DNA from 4 places in the Streptomyces amakusaensis genome. Region 2 is predicted to be linked to each of the others. Evidence: riboswitches for the same ligand, from Rfam matches in the RefSeq annotation. Region 2 holds a riboswitch; each other region holds the start of a gene.
The links. A riboswitch is a leader RNA that binds a small molecule or an ion and turns the genes downstream of it on or off. The one in region 2 is predicted to bind cyclic di-AMP.
Positions count from the first base shown of each region.

Region 1: another riboswitch for cyclic di-AMP. It lies ahead of ABD371_RS26990 (M23 family metallopeptidase); the one in region 2 lies ahead of ABD371_RS08455 (M23 family metallopeptidase).
Region 3: another riboswitch for cyclic di-AMP. It lies ahead of ABD371_RS00455 (transglycosylase family protein); the one in region 2 lies ahead of ABD371_RS08455 (M23 family metallopeptidase).
Region 4: another riboswitch for cyclic di-AMP. It lies ahead of ABD371_RS34785 (M23 family metallopeptidase); the one in region 2 lies ahead of ABD371_RS08455 (M23 family metallopeptidase).

Region 1 covers NZ_BAAASB010000017.1:73,661-79,118, forward strand. Annotated here, with positions in the region: gene ABD371_RS26980 (bifunctional acetate--CoA ligase family protein/GNAT family N-acetyltransferase) at 1-1,038, opposite strand, end outside; gene ABD371_RS26985 (HPr family phosphocarrier protein) at 1,120-1,401, shown strand; gene ABD371_RS26990 (M23 family metallopeptidase) at 1,516-2,292, opposite strand; cyclic di-AMP (ydaO/yuaA leader) riboswitch at 2,306-2,468, opposite strand; gene ABD371_RS26995 (M16 family metallopeptidase) at 2,679-4,046, opposite strand; gene ABD371_RS27000 (M16 family metallopeptidase) at 4,073-5,458, opposite strand.
Region 2 covers NZ_BAAASB010000004.1:206,488-211,945, reverse strand. Annotated here, with positions in the region: gene ABD371_RS08475 (aspartate aminotransferase family protein) at 1-623, shown strand, start outside; gene ABD371_RS08470 (XRE family transcriptional regulator) at 700-1,320, shown strand; gene ABD371_RS08465 (DUF6126 family protein) at 1,376-1,540, shown strand; gene ABD371_RS08460 (tyrosine-protein phosphatase) at 1,574-2,386, opposite strand; cyclic di-AMP (ydaO/yuaA leader) riboswitch at 2,809-3,029, shown strand; gene ABD371_RS08455 (M23 family metallopeptidase) at 3,034-4,080, shown strand; gene ABD371_RS08450 (SGNH/GDSL hydrolase family protein) at 4,231-5,022, shown strand; gene ABD371_RS08445 (STM4011 family radical SAM protein) at 5,070-5,458, opposite strand, start outside.
Region 3 covers NZ_BAAASB010000001.1:103,788-109,245, reverse strand. Annotated here, with positions in the region: gene ABD371_RS00465 (cytochrome P450 family protein) at 70-1,359, shown strand; gene ABD371_RS00460 (transglycosylase family protein) at 1,488-2,597, shown strand; cyclic di-AMP (ydaO/yuaA leader) riboswitch at 2,855-3,028, shown strand; gene ABD371_RS00455 (transglycosylase family protein) at 3,032-3,781, shown strand; gene eno (phosphopyruvate hydratase) at 4,040-5,320, shown strand.
Region 4 covers NZ_BAAASB010000040.1:14,868-20,325, reverse strand. Annotated here, with positions in the region: gene ABD371_RS34790 (PP2C family protein-serine/threonine phosphatase) at 1-918, shown strand, start outside; cyclic di-AMP (ydaO/yuaA leader) riboswitch at 1,162-1,318, shown strand; gene ABD371_RS34785 (M23 family metallopeptidase) at 1,330-2,442, shown strand; gene ABD371_RS34780 (PrsW family intramembrane metalloprotease) at 2,495-3,760, opposite strand; gene trmB (tRNA (guanosine(46)-N7)-methyltransferase TrmB) at 4,065-4,889, opposite strand; gene lhgO (L-2-hydroxyglutarate oxidase) at 4,964-5,458, opposite strand, start outside.

The sequences.
Region 1 (5,458 bases), on a different contig from region 2:
GAACGAGTTCGGGCCGATGATCCGCATGCCGTACGAGCGGGCCTGGCGGACCAGCTCCCGCTGGCGGCGTCTGCCGTCGACCCCGCTCTCGGCGTATCCGGCGGAGAGCACGACGAGCCCGCGCACTCCGTGCTCACCGCAGTCGGCGACCGCCTCGGGCACCCGCTCGGCCGGGACCGCGACGATCGCGAGGTCGACCGTCTCCCCGGGCCCGCCGGTGATCTCGCCGGTGATCTCGCCGACGGAGCGGACCGCGGGCACCCCGTCGACCTCGTGCCACGAGGCGGGAAAGGCGCTGTTCACCGCGTAGACGCGGCCTTCGTACCCGCTGGCGACGAGATTGCGGAGCACGGTCCGGCCGACCCCGCCCGGGGCGCGTCCGGTGCCGATGACGGCCACCGAGCCGGGTGCGAGGAGCCGCTGCACGGAGCGGGCCTCGGCGCGCTGCTCACGGGCGCGCTGCACGGCGAGGGACTTCTCGGTGGGTTCGAGATCGAGGGTGAGATGGACGGAGCCGTCCTCGAAGCTCCGCCGCTGGGTGAATCCGGCGTCCCGGAACACCTTGATCATCTTGGTGTTCGCGGGCAGCACCTCGGCGGCGAACCGCCGGATCCCGCGCTCCCGGGCCACCGCGGCGATGTGTTCGAGCAGCGCGGAGGCGACCCCGCGCCCCTGGTGGGCGTCCTGGACGAGGAAGGCGACCTCGGCCCGGTCGGCGGGGGCGCTCGCGGGGCGGCCGGCGGCGTCGATCCGGTCGTAGCGGACGGTCGCGATGAACTCCCCGCCCACGGTGACGGCGAGCCCGACCCGGTCCACGTAGTCGTGGTGGGTGAAGCGGTGGACGTCCTTGGCGGAGAGCTGGGGGTAGGGCGCGAAGAAGCGGTAGTACTTGGACTCGTCCGAGACCTGTTCGTAGAAGCTGACCAGCCGCCCGGCGTCCTCGGTGGTGATGGGCCTGACGCGCGCGGTGCCCCCGTCGCGCAGCACCACATCTGCTTCCCAGTGATCGGGATAGGTCTGCTCAGCCGCGCTCCGCATGCCGAAAGCGTACGGCGGCCCCCCGGTCCCGTACCATGGCACACTGGTCTAGACAACCGATTTACCCCGAAGGGCAACACTATGGCTGAGCGCCGCGTCACCGTCGGCTGGGCCGAGGGCCTGCACGCCCGACCCGCCTCCATCTTCGTCCGCGCCACGACGGCCTCCGGCGTTCCGGTCACGATCGCCAAGGCCGACGGCAACCCGGTCAACGCGGCCTCCATGCTCGCGGTGCTCGGTCTGGGCGCGCAGGGCGGCGAGGAGATCGTGCTGGCCTCGGACGCCGAGGGCGCCGACGCCGCGCTGGACCGGCTGGCCAAGCTGGTCGCCGAGGGCCTCGAAGAACTCCCCGAGACGGTCTGACCCGACCCTGACCGCCCCGGGGCGGAGCGAAGCCGTGGTGTCCCGTTCGCGGGACACCACGGCTTCGCTTTTTTCAGGGCTTGGCTTCTCGGGCAGGGATCGGCCGGGGAGGGATCAGAGGGAGACGCCCCGGGCGCGGAGATAGGCGACCGGGTTGACGTCCGAGCCGTACTCGGAGCCGGTGCGGGCCTCGAAGTGGAGATGCGTCCCGGTGGAGTTGCCGGTGGAGCCGGCGAGGCCTATCTGCTGGCCCGGCACGACGGCCTGGCCGACGGCCACACCGACGGAGGCGAGATGGCCGTACTGGGTGTAGGTGCCGTCGTTCATCCTGATCACGACGTTGTTCCCGTACGCGCCGCCCCAGCCGGCCTCGACGACGGTGCCCGAGCCGACGGAGACCACGGAGGTGCCGTAGGAGGCGTGGAAGTCGATGCCGGAGTGGCTGCCGGAGGACCAGAGCGAGCCGCCGGTCTGGTAGCCGGTGGAGATGTGGGAACCGGCGATGGGGAGCTGGAAGGCGCTGAGCCGCTTCCGCTCGGCCTCACGCTCGGCACGGACCTCGGCCTCGCGGAGCTCCAGGGCGCGGGCCACGGCGCGGCGCTCGGCCTCCTCCGCGGCCTCGACCCGGGCGACGGCCGCGCGCTGCTGGGTGGCGGCCTGGTCGGCGACCTCGTCGGCGAGGGAGTCGGCCTCGGCGTCGGCGGCGAGGATCAGGGTCGTTCCGGTGTCCTCCATGGACGCCGTGGTGCCGGTCTCGGCGGCGACCGCCGGGGTGGCGAGGGTTCCGCAGACTCCGGTGGTGGCGATGGTGGCGGCTCCGGCGATGGTCGCGCTTCTGCGCGTCATACGGCTCGGGGCACGGTGTTTCCCGGTGGGGCGGGTCAACGCCATGGAGAGGCTGATCCTTTCCTTCCTTCTCGCCTACCGGGTTAGCTGACGGGTTCGGAGCAGGAAGGTCTCCTACGCGTCCCTCCGCGCGGACGCGAAGGCACACGATTCACCCCTGGGGACGGTGGGTCCCCGGCTCCCCGGGCTCGCGCCCTGTGGGGATTCGGCGATGGCTGCCCGTGCCACGAGTGCGGCGTACAGCGGGCGAACAGCCGGACCGACGCTATGCGCGCGGGCTTTCCTTCGCCAAACAGAGAGCGATTTTTGTTGCACATGCCACAGGGCAGACAGCTAGCTTCCACCTGATCAGCCATCAAAAGGGGCATTTAACTATCAAACGGCGGAACCCCGGCGGGTCATCACCGCCGGGGTTCCCTCCGCGACCTCAATCAGCCGGTGACAACGGTCACTTCGCCGATACCGAGCGCCTTGACGGACTCGGCGATCTGCCCGGCGTCGCCGACGAGCACCGTGACCAGCCGGTCCTCGGGAAAGGCGCTGACGACCGCGGCCGTCGCCTCCACCGTGCCCGTCTCGGCCAGCCGGACGTACAACTGGGCCTGGTAGTCGTCGGGGAGGTACTGCTCGACCTGGTCGGCCAGCGTCCCCGCGACGGAGGCGGCCGTCTCGAACCGCAGCGGGGCCACGCCCACCAGATTCTGCACGGCGACATCCCGCTCGGCGTCGGTGAGCCCCTCGGCCGCGAGCGTCCGCAGCACCTTCCAGAGGTCCTCCAGCGCCGGGCCGGTGTTGGGGGTGTCCACCGAGCCGCTGATGCCGAGCAGCGCCGTGCCCGAGCCGTCGGGGGCCGAGCGCAGCACCTGGCCGAAGGCGCGCACCCCGTAGGTGTAGCCCTTCTCCTCGCGCAGCACCCGGTCGAGCCGGGAGGTGAGGGTGCCGCCGAGGCAGTACGCGCCGAGCACCTGGGCCGGCCAGACCCGGTCGTGGCGGTCCGCGCCGACCCGGCCGATCAGCAGCTGGGTCTGGACCGCGCCGGGGCGGTCCACGATGACCACCCGGCCGGTGTCGTCGGCGACGGCCGCCGGCACCGGGCGCAGGGCGGCGGTGTCGCCCGTCCACTCGCCGAGGGTCTCGGCGAGCACGGCGTCGAGGTCGACCCCGGTCAGATCGCCGACGATCACGGCGGTGCCGGTGGCGGGCCGGACATGCGCCTCGAAGAAGGCGCGCACGGCGGCGGAATCGATCCGGGCGACGGTCTCCTCGGTGCCCTGCCGGGGGCGGGAGATCCGCAGGGAGGCCGGGAAGAGCTGGCGGTACAGCTCCTTGGCGGCCCGGCGGCCCGGGTTCGCGCTCTCGTGCGGGATCTCGTCCAGCCGGTTGCGCACCAGCCGCTCGATCTCGCTGTCGAGGAAGGCGGGCGCGCGCAGCGCCTCGGCGAGCAGCCCGAGCGCCTTGGCCAGCCGGGAGACCGGCACCTCCAGCGAGACCCGGACGCCGGCGTGGTCGGCGTGGGCGTCGAGGGTGGCCCCGCAGCGCTCCAGCTCGGCCGCGAACTCCTCGGCGGAGCGCTTGTCGGTGCCCTCGGAGAGGGCGCGCGCCATGATGGTCGCGACCCCGTCGAGCCCCTCGGGCTCGGCGTCGAGCGGGGCGTCGAGATTCAGCTCGACGGCCACCACCTGCTGCCCGGGGCGGTGACAGCGCAGCACGGTCAGGCCGTTGTCCAGGGTGCCCCGGTCGGGGGCGGGGAACGCCCAGGGCCTGGCCTGGCCCGCCTGCGGCTGCGGGTGGAACTCCATGGTGGTCAGCGGCTCGGCGGTGTCGGTCACTGGCGCGCCCCTTCCTCGTCGTCGCTCTGCTCGGTCGTGTCGGAGTCCGCCGGGGCCTCCTGGTCGGGCCGGTCGCCCTCGGCGGCGGCGACCGGTTCGTACACCAGCACCGCGCGGTTGTCCGGGCGCAGCCGGGCGGCGGCGACCGCCCGGACCTCGTCGGCGGTGACGTCGAGGACGCGCTCGACCGCGGTCAGCGCCAGCTGGGGGTCGCCGAAGAGCACCGCGTAACGGCACAGTTCGTCGGCGCGGCCGGCGACGGTGGAGAGCCGGTCCAGCCACTCGCGCTCCAGCTGTGCCTGGGCGCGCTCCATCTCCTCGGGGGTGGGCCCCTCCTCGGCGAAGCGGGCCAGCTCCTCGTCGACGGCCGTCTCGATCTGCGGGACCTCGACCCCGCCGGAGGTCTTCACGTCCAGCCAGCCCAGCGAGGGGGCCCCGGCGAGCCGCAGCAGCCCGAATCCGGCGGCCACGGCCGTCTGGTCACGGCGTACCAGCCGGTTGTGGAGCCGGGAGGACTCGCCGCCGCCGAGGACGGTGAGCGCCAGGTCGACGGCGTCGCACTCGCGGGTGCCGTCCTCGGGCAGCCGGTAGGCGGCCATCAGCGCCCTGGCCGGCACGTCCTCCTCGACGACCTCGCGCAGCTGTTCGCCGATGTTCTCCGGGAGGGAGCCGTCGCGCGGGGGCTGCTTGCCGTCGTGGGAGGGGATGGAGCCGAAGTACTTCTCGACCCAGGCGAGCGTCTTCTCCGGGTCGATGTCGCCGACGACCGACAGCACCGCGTTGTTCGGCGCGTAGTAGGTCCGGAAGAAGGCGCGGGCGTCCTCCAGGGTGGCGGCGTCCAGGTCGGCCATGGAGCCGATGGGGGTGTGGTGGTACGGGTGGCCCTCGGGGTAGGCGAGGGCGGTCAGCTTCTCGAACGCGGTGCCGTAGGGAACGTTGTCGTAGCGCTGGCGGCGCTCGTTCTTGACGACGTCGCGCTGGTTCTCCATCGACTCGTCGTCGAGGGCGGCGAGGAGGGAGCCCATCCGGTCCGCCTCCAGCCAGAGCGCCAGCTCCAGCTGGTGGGTGGGCATGGTCTCGAAGTAGTTGGTGCGCTCGAAGCTGGTGGTGCCGTTGAGCGAACCACCGGCGCCCTGCACCAGCTCGAAGTGGCCGTTGCCGTGGACCTGCTTGGAGCCCTGGAACATCAGGTGCTCGAAGAGGTGGGCGAGTCCGGTACGGCCCTTGACCTCGTGGCGCGAGCCCACGTCGTACCAGAGGCAGACCGCGGCGACCGGCGTCAGATGGTCTTCGGAGAGCACCACGCGCAGGCCGTTGGCCAGCCGGTGCTCCGTGGCTGTCAGGCCGCCCGATCCGGCCTGCGCTGTGGCCGTGTGACCCAT
Region 2 (5,458 bases):
CCGGGGCGGACCCCGATCTGATCTGCGTGGCCAAGGCCCTCTCCGGCGGCTATGTGCCGGTCGGCGCGACCCTCGGCAAGGACTGGATCTTCCAGAAGGTCTACTCCTCGATGGACCGGGTGCTGGTCCACTCGGCCAGCTTCGGCGCCAACGCCCAGGCCATGGCGGCGGGCCTGGCGGTGCTCTCGGTGATCGAGGACGAACAGCTCGTCGCCAACGCGCGCGCCACCGGCGAACTGCTGCGCACCCGGCTCGCGGCGCTCGTGGACCGCTACGAGTTCCTGCACGCGGTGCGCGGCCGGGGGCTGATGACCGGAATCGAGTTCGGCCGTCCCGTCTCGCTCAAGCTGCGCGGTCGCTGGACCATGCTCCAGGCGGCCCGCAAGGGACTCTTCGCGCAGATGGTGGTCGTCCCGCTGCTGCGCAGACACCGGATCCTCACCCAGGTCTCCGGCGACCGGCTGGAGGTGATCAAGCTGATCCCGCCGCTGACCATCGGGGAGCGGGAGGTGGACCGCTTCCTCGACGCCTTCACGGCGGTCATGGACGACGCGCACTCCGGCGGCGGTCTGCTGTGGGACTTCGGCCGGACCCTGGTGGGACAGGCGCTGGCCAACCGCTGACCAGGGGTTTCACCAGGGATTTTGCCTCTGGGGCAAGAAACTTGCCTCAGAGGCAGTTTCCTGGCGCAATGGATCCATGCAGAGTCCTCCCGGGGGCCATCCCCCGGACCTCCGGTCTCCCGCGGGAGATTTCTCGGCCGAGCTGGCCGATGTCGCGCCCCGGCTGCGTGATCTGCGCCGCCGCCGCGGCCTCACCCTGGAGGCCGCCGCCCAGCGGGCCGGCCTCTCGCCCGCGCATCTCTCCCGGCTGGAGACCGGCCGCCGACAGCCCTCGCTGCCGATGCTGCTCTCCCTCGCCAGGATCTACGGTACGACCATCGCCGAGCTGCTGGGCGAGCTGTCGCCGGAGCACGACCCGGTGATCCGGGGCGGCAGCCGTGAGCCGGCCTTCGCCGACGGCTGGACCTACCACCAGGTGGGATCGCCCGGCCGGGCCATGCAGACGCTGCGGCTGATCGTCCCGTACGGAGCCCAGGGAGATCTGGTGCGGGTCCACCCCGGAGAGGAGTGGATGTACGTGCTCGACGGGCGGCTGAAGCTCACCCTCGGGGAGTCCGTGCACGAGCTGGGCCCCGGTGACAGCGCGCACTACGACTCGCTCACCCCGCACCGGCTCGCTGCCGCCTCCCGCGAGGGGGCCGAGCTGCTCTTCGCCCACACCCTGCTCCAGAGCCCCGACCTCTATCCGCACGCCTGAGCATTCCGCCGTCCGCAGTTCCGTACGCCCGAAAGTCCCGAAAGTGAGGACCGTCATGTCCGAGAACACCGCCGCGCCCCTGCCCGAGAAGCCCAAGTCCAAGGGCAAGCAGGAGGGCAAGTTCCCGATGGGAATGATCGTCCGGCTCTTCGCCTATCTGATCGCGGGCCACATCCTGGCCGGGTTCCTCTATCTGCTGTTCGAGATGGGCGGCAAGTGACGGTCCGCCCGGGCCGCGCCGCCCGACCCGGCCTCAGTCCTCGGTGAGGAGCCGTTCGCGCAGCCGCTCACGGGTCTCGGGGCCGATCCCCAGCCCTTCGGTGAGATAGCGCTCGGTGGTGCCCCAGATCTCCTCGACGGTGTCGAACGCGGCCCGCAGATACTCCGGGCGCGCGTCGAGGAGGGGAGCCATCAGCTCCAGCACCTCCGGGGAGGTCCCGGTCGGGGAGCTGTCGCCGTGGCGCACCCGGTAGCGCTGCCGGGGATCGCCGGACTTGAGATAGTCCGCCTCGACCGCCTCCCACTCCACGCCCACCGCGAGCAGGGCGATCGCTATCGACAGACCGGCCCGGTCCTTGCCCGCCGCGCAGTGCATCAGCGCGGGGACGCTGTCCTCCGCGAGGGCGCGCAGAATCCGGCCCTGCTCGCCGGTCCGCTCCCGGACGATCAGCCGGTACGACTCCTTCATCCGCTCCTCGCCCTTGCCGTCGGCCATGACCGACCGCAGCCGGCCGAGATCGCCGCTGCGGACCATCCTCCAGAACTCCACGCCCTCGGCCGGATCGCTGAGCGGCAGATTCACCTGGCGCACGCCGGGGAGCTCGGCGTCGGCCCCGTCCATCCGGATGTCGGCCGGGGTCCGGAAGTCGAAGATCGTGTGCAGTCCCAGCGTGCTCAGGAAGGCGATGTCGCTCTCCGTCGCGTGGGCGAGGTGGCCGCTGCGGTAGAGCCGCCCGAACCGGGTGCGCCTGCCGTCCGAGGTCGGCAGCCCGCCCACATCGCGGAAATTGCGGACTCCGACCAGCTCGGGCCCGGTCGAGGGGACCTGCGGCAGCTGCTGTGTCACAAAGACTCCTGAAGGTCACTGCCGTCGGCGCGGCTCGCCGACGGCGGAGTGTTCTCGACGATCATCTTGCCTTCCCGGCGTTCTGGGAAGATTCGGGACCGCCCGGCACATACGAATAGAGGCATTAGTCGCTTCTGGCCGAATTGGATTATTGCTCATAACTTGACCCATCTATGGGGTAGATGGGGTGCGGGTGGTGAGCAGGGTCATAGCGGTGACCGTCCGTGGCGGTGTGCCGGAAGCCGTTTTCGACGCAGTGAACGGAGTTGGGGTTCCGGGCTCCACGCAGGGTCACCGGATCCCCCGGGCCCGCGCGCGGTGGATCATCCGGCTCAATCGGAACAGCTTGTTCCGCTCCTGGTGGCTCGTCTACGGTCACGGCCATCCGGACGGACCGCCTCATCCTGCCGCCGACCGGATTCCCATCCCCATCGCCGCGTGGCAGGAGCGGGGGACCCAAGTCAGTACGCCGGCCCGGATCTCCGGACGGCCAGGGCCTGTCTGACGGATCTTGCTGGGCTCGCGGGCCCTGGTCCAGCCTGATCCGTCAGACAGGCCCTGGGGGTGAAGTCGCGCGACGAGCGCGGCCGGGCATCTCCAGCCCGAACCCGACAGCTCACCTCGCAGGCGCCGGAGAGGAACGCCCCATGCCCGCCAAGGGTAAGCACCGCCGTCCCAGAACCAGCACCCTCACCCGCGGCTACGTCGCCGCCCCCGGCGACGGCGCGGCCATCGCGCTGCCGCTGACGGTCGCGACCGGCGCGCACGCGGCGGAGCGGTCGGCCCCGGCCGCCTCGCCCGCCGCCGCTGCCGTGCCCGCCGCTGCCGCGCCCGCCGTGGCCGCCGCGCGGCCCGCCGAAGCCCCCGCCCCCGCCGTCTACCGGGTGGTCGCGGGCGACCACCTCTCCAAGATCGCGGACAAGCACCGGGTCGGCGGCTGGCAGAAGCTGTACGAGAAGAACCGCGCGGCCGTCGGCGACGATCCCTCGCTGATCCACCCCGGCCTCGAACTCACCCTCGGCGGGCGGACCGAGGCGCGGACGCAGGGCACCGCGAGCCAGGGCCGCGCCGCGCGCCCGGCCGCGCCCGCCCCGGCTCCGGCACCCGCCGCCGGCGGCAAGGGCCCGGCCGCGCCCGCCGCGCCCGCCGCCCCGCAGGCGAAGACCGCTCCCGCGCCCGCTCCGGCTGCCGCTGCGGGGCCTTCGGCCCGGCCCGCCGCCCCGGCCCAGGCCCCCGCCCCGGCTCCTGCCCCGGCCGAGCCTGCCGCCGAAGCGCCGGCCGACTCCTCCGGCTACACCACCCCGCTCGCCTCCGCCGCGGTCACCACCGCGTACCGCGCCTCGGGTGCCATGTGGTCCAGCGGCTACCACACCGGCGTCGACTTCGCGGCCCCCACCGGCACCGCCGTACGGTCCGTCGGTCCTGGCACCGTCGTCTCCGCGGGCTGGGCCGGTGCGTACGGCAACGAGGTCGTCATCCGGCACGCCGACGGAACCCACTCGCAGTACGCCCATCTCTCCTCCCTCTCCGTCTCCGCCGGGCAGAGCGTGAGCGGCGGCACCGGGATCGGCCTCTCCGGCTCCACCGGCAACTCCAGCGGCCCTCACCTTCACTTCGAGATCCGCACCGCCGCCGGCTACGGCTCGGACATCGACCCGGTGGCGTATCTCCGCCAGCACGGCGTCTCCCTCTGAAACACCCGAATCCCCTCGTACCGCACCGCGTTGCGAGGGGATTCGGCCGTATTCCCGTCCGGTCGATATCACGCGGTGGTATAGATCACCTCCCGTCAACCCCTCCTTACGGTCGCGTAGGTCACATCTGTAAGGACAAGATGAGTTCTTGTGGCAGACGATTCGAGAACAGAGACCAAGGGCGAGATCGGGTCGTACGCGGCGATCGGTGACAGCTTCACCGAGGGCGTCGGAGACCCCGGACCGGACGGGAGCTACATCGGCTGGGCGGACCGCTTCGCGGTTCTGCTCGCCGATCGCGGGCCCGAGCACACATTCCGCTACGCCAATCTGGCGGTGCGGGGCCGTCTCCTCGATCAGATCGTCGCGGAGCAGGTGCCGAGGGCCAGGGAGCTCGCTCCCGACCTGGTGTCGTTCTGTGCCGGGGGCAATGACATCATCCGGCCGGGCAGCGACCCCGACGATGTGGCCGAGCGCTTCGAGCGCGCGGTCGCCGACCTCACCAACGCCGTCGGCACGGTGATGGTCACCACCGGATTCGACACCCGTGGGGTGCCGGTCCTGCGCCATCTGCGGGGCAAGGTCGCCACCTACACCGCGCATGTACGAGCCATCGCCGACCGGTACGGCTGCCCCGTGCTCGATCTGTGGTCGCTCCGGTCGGTGCAGGACCGGCGCGCCTGGGACGGCGACCGGCTCCATCTCTCCCCCGAGGGGCACACCCGCGTCGCCCTCCGCGCCGCCCAGGTGCTCGGGCTCGACATCCCGGCCGACCCCGACCAGCCGTGGCCCCCGCTGCCCCCGCGCGGCACCCTGGAAGTACGGCGCGACGACATTCACTGGGCCCGTGAGCACCTCGGGCCCTGGATCGGCCGCAGACTGCGCGGCGAGAGCTCGGGCGACCACATCGAGGCCAAGCGCCCCGATCTGCTCCCGCTCTGAGGCATGGCGCGACCTTCGGGCCTCTTGTCCGGACCGGGCAAGAGGCCCTACCCAGGGCGGCCGATCGTCACGGACACCGGCCCGGCGGCCGGCCGCCGGGCCGGGATCCGCTCCAGCACACCGCCCGCGAAGACGTCGTACAGCGGCAGCGACTCCAGATGGACATAGCCGATGTGACAGTCGCAGACCGCGCGCGGACAGGCCCGGGGCCCCAGCGCCGCGCGGTAGGAACCGTCGTAGAGATTCCCCAGCTCCTCCCGGACGAAGTGGCAGCGGCGCACCGTGCCCTCGCCGTCCACCGAGATCACCGAGGCACCTGTGCGACAGGGCAGCCCCGCCGACCGGTGCGGATCGCGGCTGTACGGGAAGAGACCGTCCAGCTCCGTCCACTCGGCGGCCTCCGCGTCCGTGTAGCGGTGCCCCTCCGCCGCGTTCA
Region 3 (5,458 bases), on a different contig from region 2:
ACACACACCCCGCCCGGCCCGGCGGAGGCCGGGCGGGCCCGGGCCCCGCCCTGCGGATACCGTCGGGGAGTGAGCAGCACCCCCGCCCCCGGCACCACCCCCACCTCCTCCCCCGGATCCGCCCCCGCCCCCGGACCCGTCCCCGAACTCTTCAGCTGGGAGTTCGCCACCGACCCCTACCCGGCCTACGCCTGGCTCCGCGAGCACGCCCCGGTCCATCGCACCGAACTCCCCAGCGGCGTCGAGGCCTGGCTCGTCACCCGCTACGCCGACGCCCGGCAGGCCCTCGCCGACCAGCGGCTGTCGAAGAATCCGGCGCACCACGACGAGCCCGCGCACGCCAAGGGGAAAACCGGTATTCCGGGGGAGCGCAAGGCCGAGCTGATGACTCATCTGCTCAATATCGACCCGCCGGACCACACCCGGCTGCGGCGGCTGGTGTCCAAGGCCTTCACCCCGCGCACGGTGGCCGAATTCGCCCCCCGGGTGCAAGAACTGACCGATCAGCTCATCGACGGTTTCCTGGAGCGGGGCGAGGCCGATCTGATCCATGAGTTCGCTTTTCCGCTGCCCATTTACGCCATCTGTGACCTGCTGGGCGTTCCCCGCGAAGACCAGGACGACTTCCGCGACTGGGCGGGAATGATGATTCGTCACGGCGGCGGCCCCCGGGGCGGTGTGGCCCGCTCGGTGAAGAAAATGCGCGGCTATCTCGTCGAGCTGATTCACCGCAAACGCGAGAACCTCGGAGACGATCTGATCTCCGGGCTGATCCGGGCCAGTGACCACGGCGAGCATCTCACCGAGAACGAGGCCGCCGCGATGGCCTTCATTCTTCTCTTCGCCGGTTTCGAGACCACCGTCAATCTCATCGGCAACGGCGTCTACTCACTGCTCCGCAATCCGGGGGAGCGGGAGCGCCTCCAGGCGTCCCTGGCGGCGGGCGAGACAGGACTGCTGGAGACCGGTGTCGAGGAACTGCTGCGCCACGACGGTCCGGTGGAGGTGGCCACCTGGCGGTTCGCCACGGAGGATCTCGTCATCGGCGGCGAGCGGATCGCGGCGGGCGACCCCGTGCTCGTGGTGCTGGCCGCCGCCGACCGGGATCCCGACCGGTTTGACGAACCGGACGTTCTCGACCTTTCCCGGCGTGACAATCAGCACTTGGGATACGGCCACGGCATCCACTACTGCCTCGGTGCGCCGCTCGCCAGGCTGGAGGGACAAACCGCCATCGCGACCCTGCTCAGAAGGTTGCCGGACCTCCGTCTGGCCGCCGATCCGGCCGATTTGAGGTGGCGCGGCGGGCTGATTATGCGTGGATTGCGCACCCTGCCGGTGGAGTTCGGGAGCCGTTGAAACGGCACTGAACTGACACTCCGTCATCATTGTGACTTTCGCGTGATCTCCGCTGCATCGACTTGTGACTCATGTTCGAGTGCGGCTACGTTCACCCCGTCTCAAGCAGTCAGGCGAAAGGCAACCGCATGCTCTCCGGTAATGGGCGACATCGCCGACCCCGTCAGGTCCCGGCCCTCGTTGTCGCGGCAGGGGTGACGGGCTCCGCCATCGCGATCCCGCTGCTCGGCGCGGGATCGGCCACCGCGGCCGAGTCCACGACATGGGACCGGGTCGCGGAGTGCGAGAGCGGCGGCGCGTGGAGCGCCGACACCGGCAACGGCTACTACGGCGGACTCCAGTTCTCGCAGGCCACCTGGGAGGCGTTCGGCGGTACGGACTACGCCTCCCGCGCCGACCTCGCCAGCCGCTCGCAGCAGATAGCCGTGGCGGAGAAGGTCCTCGCCGCGCAGGGCGCGAAGGCGTGGGCCTCCTGCGCCGAGATGGCCGGGCTCACCACCAAGGCCGGCGGCGGCTCGGAGCCGTCCGCAGCCCCGGCCGAGCCGAAGAAGGCCGAGCGCTCCGCCACGGAGTCCGCCGCTCCGGCCCCCGCCGAGACCCAGGGCGTGGGCAGCGGCGCGGACCGCGCAGGCGGCACCGGCCCCGGCGCGGACCGGGAGAAGGCCAAGGACGCCGCCGAGGCCGTCAAGGACGCGGCCAAGGGCCAGGACAAGGAGAAGGGCCCCGGCAAGCACCGCGGCGAGCCCGCGAAGGAGCCGGCCGCCCCGCAGCGGACCGCCGACTCCGGCGAGCGGGCCGGCGGGGACGCCGGTTCGGCCGCGGGCGGCCCGCCCCGCGCCGACGAACAAGGCGAGCAGGGCGATCAGGGCGAGCAGGGCGCACGGGCCGGTCAGGGCGAGCCGGCCTCGGAGGGGACGGACGCCTCCGGCGACCCGGTCGCCGAGCGCGAGGCCGACCCCGGCCATGTCTCCCGCGGCGACTCCCCGGCCCGCGACGGCGTCACCCGGACGCCCGGCACGGGAGAGAAGGCGGAGGAGAAGGCGGGCGGGAAGGCCGGAGAGGGGAAGGACGGCGCGTACACCGTCCGGCCCGGCGACAGCCTCTGGGCCATCGCGCAGGCACAGAAGCTCGACGGCGGCTGGAACGCCCTCTACGAGGAGAACAAGGAGACGGTGGGCGGCGACCCCGACCTCATCCACCCCGGCCAGAGCCTCGACCTCGCCGCACAGCAGGGGTAGTTAGGGCGCTTCTGTCCTAGTTTGCTCGAATGAGACAAGCATCTCTTTGTCGCATTGGATGCGAAACGCTAAGTGGAATCGCTCATTCCATCCCCGACCTGCGGAAACGCCAGGTACCGGAGTGATGGGATGGGCGATTTCTCCCCGTTGTGCTCCTTTGAACAACAGGGAGAGCTGCGTCTACGGTTCGAACCGCTCGCCACCGCGGGCCCCGTCGACCGTCACGCCGAATCCTGCCGTCGGTCGAAGGGAATCGACGCTTGAGTGCGCCGAAGGCAGGAGCGGGGGACCCAGGTAGGCGCCGGGCACCGGCCGTTGGAGACGACGGCGGGAACCGGCTTGGGGTGAAGCCGCGCGCTAGGACGCGCGGCCGGGCAACTCACTTGGCCCGAACCCGACAGCTCACCTCGCAGGCGTCGGTGAGGAGAAGTTCCATGCTGTTTTCCGGCAAGGGCAAGCACCGTCGCCCGTCCAAGGCTGTCCGCGTCGTCACGTTCGCCGGTGTCACCGGCGCGGCCGTCGCCGCCCCGCTGATCGGCGCGAGCACCGCGTCCGCGGCCACCGCCGCCGAGTGGGACAAGGTCGCCCAGTGCGAGTCCGGCGGCAACTGGTCCATCAACACCGGCAACGGTTACTACGGCGGCCTCCAGTTCTCGGCCTCCACCTGGGCCGCGTACGGCGGCACCGCCTACGCCCCCACCGCCGACAAGGCGACCAAGGCCCAGCAGATCCAGACCGCCGAGAAGGTCCTCGCCGGCCAGGGCAAGGGCGCGTGGCCGAGCTGTGGCGTCGGCCTCTCCAACACCCCGTACACCGGCACCACCCCGGCCCCGGCCCCGGTCAAGCAGGCCCCCAAGCAGCAGGCCCAGCCCCAGCAGCAGGCGCCGCAGCAGCAGGCCCAGCCCCAGCAGCAGCGCGCCGAGGTCCCGACCACCCGCTCCGAGCGCGCCCAGGCCCCCGCCCCGGCCCCGCAGGCCGCGCAGCCCCAGTCGAAGCCCGCCGCCAAGGTCCAGGGCTTCCAGAAGGGCGACGGCGAGTACGAGGTCAAGGCCGGCGACACCCTCAGCACCATCGCCGCGGCCGAGAAGGTCGACGGCGGCTGGGGCGAGCTGTTCCAGCTGAACAAGGACATCGTCCAGGACGCCGATGTCATCTACCCGGGCCAGCTGCTCGACCTGAGCTGATCCGCCCCTCCCTTTGTGGAGCGTCTTTGGGAAAAGGCGCTCTCCGGGCAGTGGACCACCCCGGTCCGGCGCGCTTCCCCCGAACGCGCCGGGCCGGGGTGCTATTCGTCGAGGGTCTCGTTACCAGTCGGTAAAAGCGGGTTCTTCCGTCTCGGGGGGCGGGCATCCGCCGGGTGTGACCCGCTGGACGGTTAGGCTCTTGTCGCAAGGCCAATGAGACCCTGCATTCCATGCGTCACATCCCATAAGGAGATGCTCGTGCCGTCCATCGACGTCGTCGTAGCCCGGGAAATCCTGGACTCCCGAGGCAACCCCACGGTCGAGGTCGAGGTTGGCCTCGACGACGGCAGCACCGGCCGTGCTGCCGTTCCCTCCGGTGCTTCCACCGGAGCCTTCGAAGCCATCGAGCTTCGTGACGGCGACCAGAACCGCTACCTCGGCAAGGGCGTCGAGAAGGCCGTCCTCGCCGTCATCGAGCAGATCGGCCCCGAGCTGGTCGGCTACGACGCCACCGAGCAGCGCCTGATCGACCAGGCCATGTTCGACCTGGACGCCACCGACAACAAGGGCTCGCTCGGCGCCAACGCCATCCTCGGCGTCTCCCTCGCCGTGGCGCACGCCGCCTCCGAGGCCTCCGACCTGCCGCTCTTCCGCTACCTCGGCGGCCCGAACGCGCACCTGCTGCCCGTTCCGATGATGAACATCCTGAACGGCGGCTCGCACGCCGACTCCAACGTGGACATCCAGGAGTTCATGATCGCCCCGATCGGCGCGGAGTCCTTCTCCGAGGCGCTGCGCTGGGGCGCGGAGGTCTACCACACCCTCAAGAAGGTCCTGAAGCAGAAGGGCCTCTCCACCGGCCTCGGCGACGAGGGCGGCTTCGCGCCGAACCTCGACTCCAACCGGGCCGCGCTCGACCTCATCCTCGAGGCGATCAAGGAGGCCGGTTACACCCCCGGCCAGGACATCGCGCTCGCGCTCGACGTCGCCGCCTCCGAGTTCTACAAGGACGGCGTCTACTCCTTCGAGGGCAAGTCCCGCACCGCCGCCGAGATGACCGAGTACTACGCGGAGCTGGTCGACGCCTACCCGCTGGTCTCCATCGAGGACCCGCTGTTCGAGGACGACTGGGACGGCTGGAAGGCCCTCACCGAGAAGCTGGGCGCGAAGGTCCAGATCGTCGGCGACGACCTCTTCGTCACCAACCCGGAGCGCCTCGGCCGCGGCATCGAGGAGAACGCGGCCAACGCCCTCCTCGTCAAGGTCAACCAGATCGGTTCACTGACCGAGACCCTGGACGCCGTCGAGCTGGCCCAGCGCAACGGCTTCAAGTGCATGATGTCCCACCGCTCCGGCGAGACCGAGGACGTCACCATCGCCGACCTGGCCGTCGCCACCAACTGCGGCCAGATCAAGACCGGCGCCCCGGCCCGCTCCGAGCGCGTCGCCAAGTACAACCAGCTGCTGCGCATTGAGGAGATCCTCGACGACGCCGCGGTCTACGCCGGCCGGAGCGCGTTCCCCCGCTTCAAGGGCTGATCCGCACCAGGGGCCCGGTCCGCACCCGAGCCGATCCGCTCCGGGAGCCGATCCGCGCCCCGTCGTACGCACGTCCCCGGCCGCGGTCCCGTACCGTGTCCGGGGACGTATGTACGTGAGGCTCCGCATCCGGAGCGA
Region 4 (5,458 bases), on a different contig from region 2:
CTCCACTTCTACAAGAGCATGCTGGCCGAGCCGATGGCCTACACCGAGCTGGCCACCGTGATCACCGTCTCCGGTCTGGCCCTGCTCATCAACCGGGTCATCCGGCGCGGCAGCGAGCGGCTGGCCTCCGCCCGGGTGATCGCCGAGACCGCCCAGCGGGCCGTGCTGCCCACCCCCGCCGAGGAGATCGGCGGCCTGAGGATCGCCGCGCGCTACGAGGCGGCGCTCGCGGACGCGTTCATCGGCGGCGATCTCTTCGCCGTACAGGACACCCCGCACGGCGTACGGCTGGTGGTCGGCGACGTACGGGGCAAGGGGCTGGGCGCGGTGGAGGCGGTGGCGGTCGCCATCGGCGCCTTCCGGGAGGCCGCCGAGCAGGAGAGTTCGCTGGAGGGGGTGACCGGGCGGCTGGAGCGGGCGCTGACCCGGGAGTCCCACCGGCGGGAGACCCTGGACGCCGCCGAGGCCTTCACCACCGCCGTGCTCGCCGAGATCCCGCGCGGCGGCGGCGTCCTGCGGCTGGTGAACCGGGGCCACCCCGCGCCGCTGCTGCTGTACGCGGACGGCGGGCTGGTCTCCCTGGAGCCCGCCGAGTACGCGCTGCCGCTCTCCATGGGCGAGCTGGGGGTACGGCCGGACCGGGCCGAGGAGTACCCGCTGCCGCCGGGGGCCACACTGCTGCTCTACACCGACGGGCTCTCCGAGGCGCGGAACGCGCGGGGCGAGTTCTACGACCCGGTGCTGCGGCTGCGCGGGCGGATCTTCCCCGGCCCGGGGGAGCTGCTGGACGAGCTGCTCGACGACGTACGGCGGCACACCGGCGGGGGGTCGACGGACGACATGGCCCTGCTCGCGGTGGTCCGGGCACCGGAGCGTCCGCCTCCGGCGGGGGCCGGTCCGGGCGTGCTCTGGCCGTGAAGGTGACATAAAGGTCTGCACTGTGCGTAGCCGAAACGCAGCCCTCTGATAACAATTGATACACTGTCAGTTTCGCGAAGGTTTCCGACGGTGGCTCAAGTCGCCCGAATCCGCCCGCATGTGTCCGGGTAAGTTCATGGCAAAGTAATTAAAGATCACTGGGAACAACTTGGAATCCGGTCCGCGTGTCTATTAACGTTCGATAACGCAGCGCGGTCGTCCCAGCCGTCGTCAGGACGGCGCCGCGCGCGAGCGCCGAATTCCGCAAGGGAACCGGGGAACCACCAATTGGGGTGAATCGGGCTTGGCTCGCCGTGCGGTGCGCGGTGTGCGAGGCCCGTAGGAGACCTTCCTGCTCCGAACCCGTCAGCTAACCCGGTAGGCGAGAAGGAAGGAAAGGAGTGCGCCTCAGTGGCGTCCAACACCCCTGCCCCGGAATCGCCTTTCAGGACCGGTGTCTTCAGCGAGGGCGGAGCCGCACCGTCCGTCGGTGAGTGGAACCCCACCGCCGAGACCGTCCGTCCGGTGCGCGGCCGGCACCGTCATCGTGTGATGAAGCAGCGCGGCGGATTCGCCCGCAGCTCCACCGTGCTCGGCGTCGGCGTGATTGCGGCCGTCGGCGCGGGCGGCATCGCCACCGCGCAGAACAAGCCGGCCGTCTCGATATCCCTCCCCGACGCGCTCGTCGACTCCCTGCCCGACGTCGAAGACCTTCCCGGCGTCGGGTCTTTCATGTCCGACGACGCGGCCGAGCCGGACACCGCCGACACCGCGGACACCGCCTCGTACGAGACGATGGGCGGCATCGGCGAGGAGGTCGGCGCTTCCCGGACCACCGCCGCCGAGGCGCTGCGCTCCCGGATCCTGGAGCAGGCCGAGGAGCAGCAGGCGGGAGCCGAGGCCGCTGCCACGGCCGCCGCCGAGAAGGCCGCGGCGGAGAAGGCGGCCAAGGCCGCCGAGAAGGCGGAGAGGGAAGCCGAGAAGGAAGCCGAGGAGAAGGCGAAGAAGAAGGCCGAGGCCGAGGCCGCTGCGAAGAAGGCCGAGGAGAAGAAGGCCGCCGACGCCGCCGCCGCGAAGGCGGCGGAGAAGGCCGAGGCCGAGCGCGTCGCCAAGCTCACCGGGAGCTTCTCCCTGCCGACCTCCTCGTACCGGATCACCGCCACCTACGGTCAGTCCGGCCCGATGTGGTCCTCCGGCCAGCACACCGGCCTCGACTTCGCCGCTCCGGCCGGGACCCCGGTCAAGGCCGTGGGCGGTGCCACCGTCAAGTCCGCCGGCTGGTCCGGGGCGGCGTACGGCTATCTGATCGTGCTCCAGCTCTCCGACGGCACGGAGGCCTGGTACGCGCACCTGTCCTCGATGACCGTGAGCGCCGGCCAGAAGGTGGCCCCCGGCGAGACCATCGGCCGGGTCGGCTCCACCGGCAACTCCTCCGCCCCGCATCTGCACCTGGAGATCAAGACCTCGGGCGGCTCGGGCATCGACCCGATGGCCTGGCTGCGGGGCAAGGGCCTCACGGTCTGACCCACGGCCCGAGCCACGGCCCGATTCACCGTCCGGCTCACGCTTTGACCGCTCAGCGCCGGTACGGGTTGTAGCCCTCGTAGTCACGGTGGGGCGGCGGGACCCACACCCGGCCCGTCGCCCTCGCCGCGTACGTCAGCGCCGGGGCCGCCACCTCCTTCCGCTGCCACATGTGGTGCAGCAGCTCCTGCTCACGGGCGACGAAGTCGGGGTCGGCGGCTCCCCGGCCCGCCCGGTGCCGCAGAAAGGCCAGCGAGGTCGCGAACCGCTGGTACTCGGAGACCGTGTGCGCGGCGGCGGCCCCCAGTGTCCGGCGGGCCATGTCACGGGCCGAGGCGCGCGCCTTCATCGAGGAGAGCGCCTGCGGCTCGGCGGGCGAGAGCCAGCCGGCCGCCGCGTAGGCGGGCAGCTCGGCCGCTATCGTCCGCAGCTCCCGCTGCCGGGTCCAGACGGTCAGCCAGGTCAGCAGCGCGAACGTGGGGACCATGAACATCCCGTACACCGCGTAGAAGCCCCACGGGCCCCAGTACGAGGCCGAGCCGTTCCACAGCGCGTGCATGCCCATCGACAGTACGAGGCCGAGCAGCGGCAGCGCCCACCGGCGGAACCGCCGATGGCGCGGGGCCAGCGCGGCGATGCCGAAGCCGATGCCGGTCAGCATGGTGAAGAGCGGGTGGGCGAACGGCGACATGACGATCCGGACGAAGAACGTCGCGGCCGTCACCGACTCCAGCCCGGAGTGGCCCAGCTCCTGGTCCTCGCCGAAGGCGGTGCCGAGATAGAGGATGTTCTCGGTGAAGGCGAAGCCGGTCGCGGTGAGACCGGCCACCACCACACCGTCGACGATCCCGGTGAAGTGCCGGCGGCGGAAGATGAAGATCAGCAGGATCGCCACCGCTTTCGCGGACTCCTCCACCACCGGTGCGATGACCGTCGCGCCGAGGCCCTCCGCGCTGTTGGGGTCGGCGGTGGCGGTCGCTATCCAGCGCACCGCGAAGGAGTTCGCCAGGATCGCCACCAGGGCGGCGGCGAACGCGCCCCAGGCGAAGGCGAAGATCAGATTCCGCCAGGGGCCCGGCTCGACCCGGTCCAGCCAGCGGAAGGCGGCGACGAGCAGCGGCACGGGGAGCGTGGCCAGCCCGAGCCCGACGAGGAAGCCCTCCGGGCCGGTCTCCTCCCGTACGAGGGCGAGGATGACCAGCGCGCAGAGAGCGAGCACGATGATCGGGAGGCCCGCCCTGACCGCCTTGCTCTGCCAGATCCGGGCGGCGCGCGGCTTGTAGCGCCAGCGGGCCCGCTCGGGCACGGCGTCGAACAGCGGCTCCTGGCCACAGGCCGGGACGGCGGGTCCCGAACCGGCCTGCCCGGGGACGGCCGGGGCCGCCGCCGGGGCATGGGCCGGCCGGGGCGGCGAATGGGCGGGCGGCGCATGCGCGGGCGGACAGGGCTGTGAGGGCTGTGCTGACGGCTCGGACACCCCACGACCCTAAAGGCGAGCACCGACAACTGACGACGCCCATTCCGTGATCACGGCGGGCGCTCACCTCTCGTACCCCACACGTCCCAGGGGAAACAGGGGCGCGAGAGGTACGTCCTGGTCAGCTGGTCAGCCGGTCAGCCGGTCAGCCGGTCTGCGGTGCCGGGCCCTGGGCTGCCGCCGCCGTCGTCGCCGTCCGGCGGAACAGCAGATCGTGGACGAGGTGGCCCTTGTCCAGGCCCTGTCCCTCGAAACGGGTCAGCGGACGGAAGTCGGGGCGCGGCGCGTAACCGCCGTCCTCCTGGGTGTTCTCGAAGTCCGGATGGGCGGAGAGCACCTCCAGCATCTGCTCCGCGTACGGCTCCCAGTCGGTCGCGCAGTGCAGCACGCCGCCCGGCTTGAGCGACTTCGCCGCGAGGGTGAGGAACTCGGGCTGGATCAGCCGCCGCTTGTGATGCCGCTTCTTGGGCCAGGGGTCGGGGAAGTAGACGCGCATACCGTCCAGCGCGGCGGGGGCGAGCATCTCGCGCAGCAGGATGATCGCGTCGCCATTGGCGACCCGGATGTTGGACAGGCCGTTCCGCTCGGCGAGACCGAGCAGATTGCCCTGGCCGGGGGTGTGGACGTCGACCGCGAGGATCCCGGTGCCGGGGTCGGCCTCGCCCATTTGCGCGGTGGCCTCGCCCATGCCGAAGCCGATCTCCAGCACGACGGGCAGCCCGTCGAAGATCTCTTCGAGGTCGAGGACGCTCTTCCCGTCGATCTCGAAGCCCCAGCGGGGCCACAGCCGGGTCAGGGCGTCGCCCTGCCCGGTCGTCACCCGGCTGCGCCGGGGCTGGAAGCTGCGGATGCGCCGCTCGTGGTGCGAGCCGGCGGGATCGGCGACGGGCCCTCCGGGGAAGCGGGACTCGCTTCGGTCGCGGACGGGGGCGGCGGCGGGCGCGGGGGCGTGGTTTCGAAGCTCGGACACAGTGCCTCGATTCTACGGGCGCGGGCGGGGCGCCGGGACTGCCGAAGGGCCCGCGGGGGCGGGCGAGAGCAGGCTCACAGCAGCGCCAGGGCCCGTCTCGCCACCTCTCTCCCGATCGGGAGAGAGGCCGTCGCCGCAGGTGAGGGGGCATTCAGCACATGGACGGTCCGCGCGGACTCCTTGATCAGGAAGTCATCGGCGAGGGTGCCGTCGCGCAGCACCGCCTGGGCCCGCACTCCGGCGGGCGCGGGACGCAGATCGGACTCGGTGACCGAGGGGAGCAGTCGGCGCACGGCGGCCGTGAAGGCCCGCTTGGACAGCGAGCGGTGCAGCTCGCCCACTCCGTACCGCCAGTGGCGGCGGGCCATCCGCCGGGTGCCGGGCCAGGCCAGCGTCTCCGCGAGCTCCCGGGGGCGTATCTCCCGGCGGTGGTAGCCCTCCAGGGCCAGGGCGGGCACGGCATTGGGGCCGACGTGCACGGTGCCGTCGATGCCCCGGGTCAGATGGACGCCGAGGAAGGGGAACGCCGGATCGGGCACCGGATACACCAGGCCCCGCACCCGCGAGGG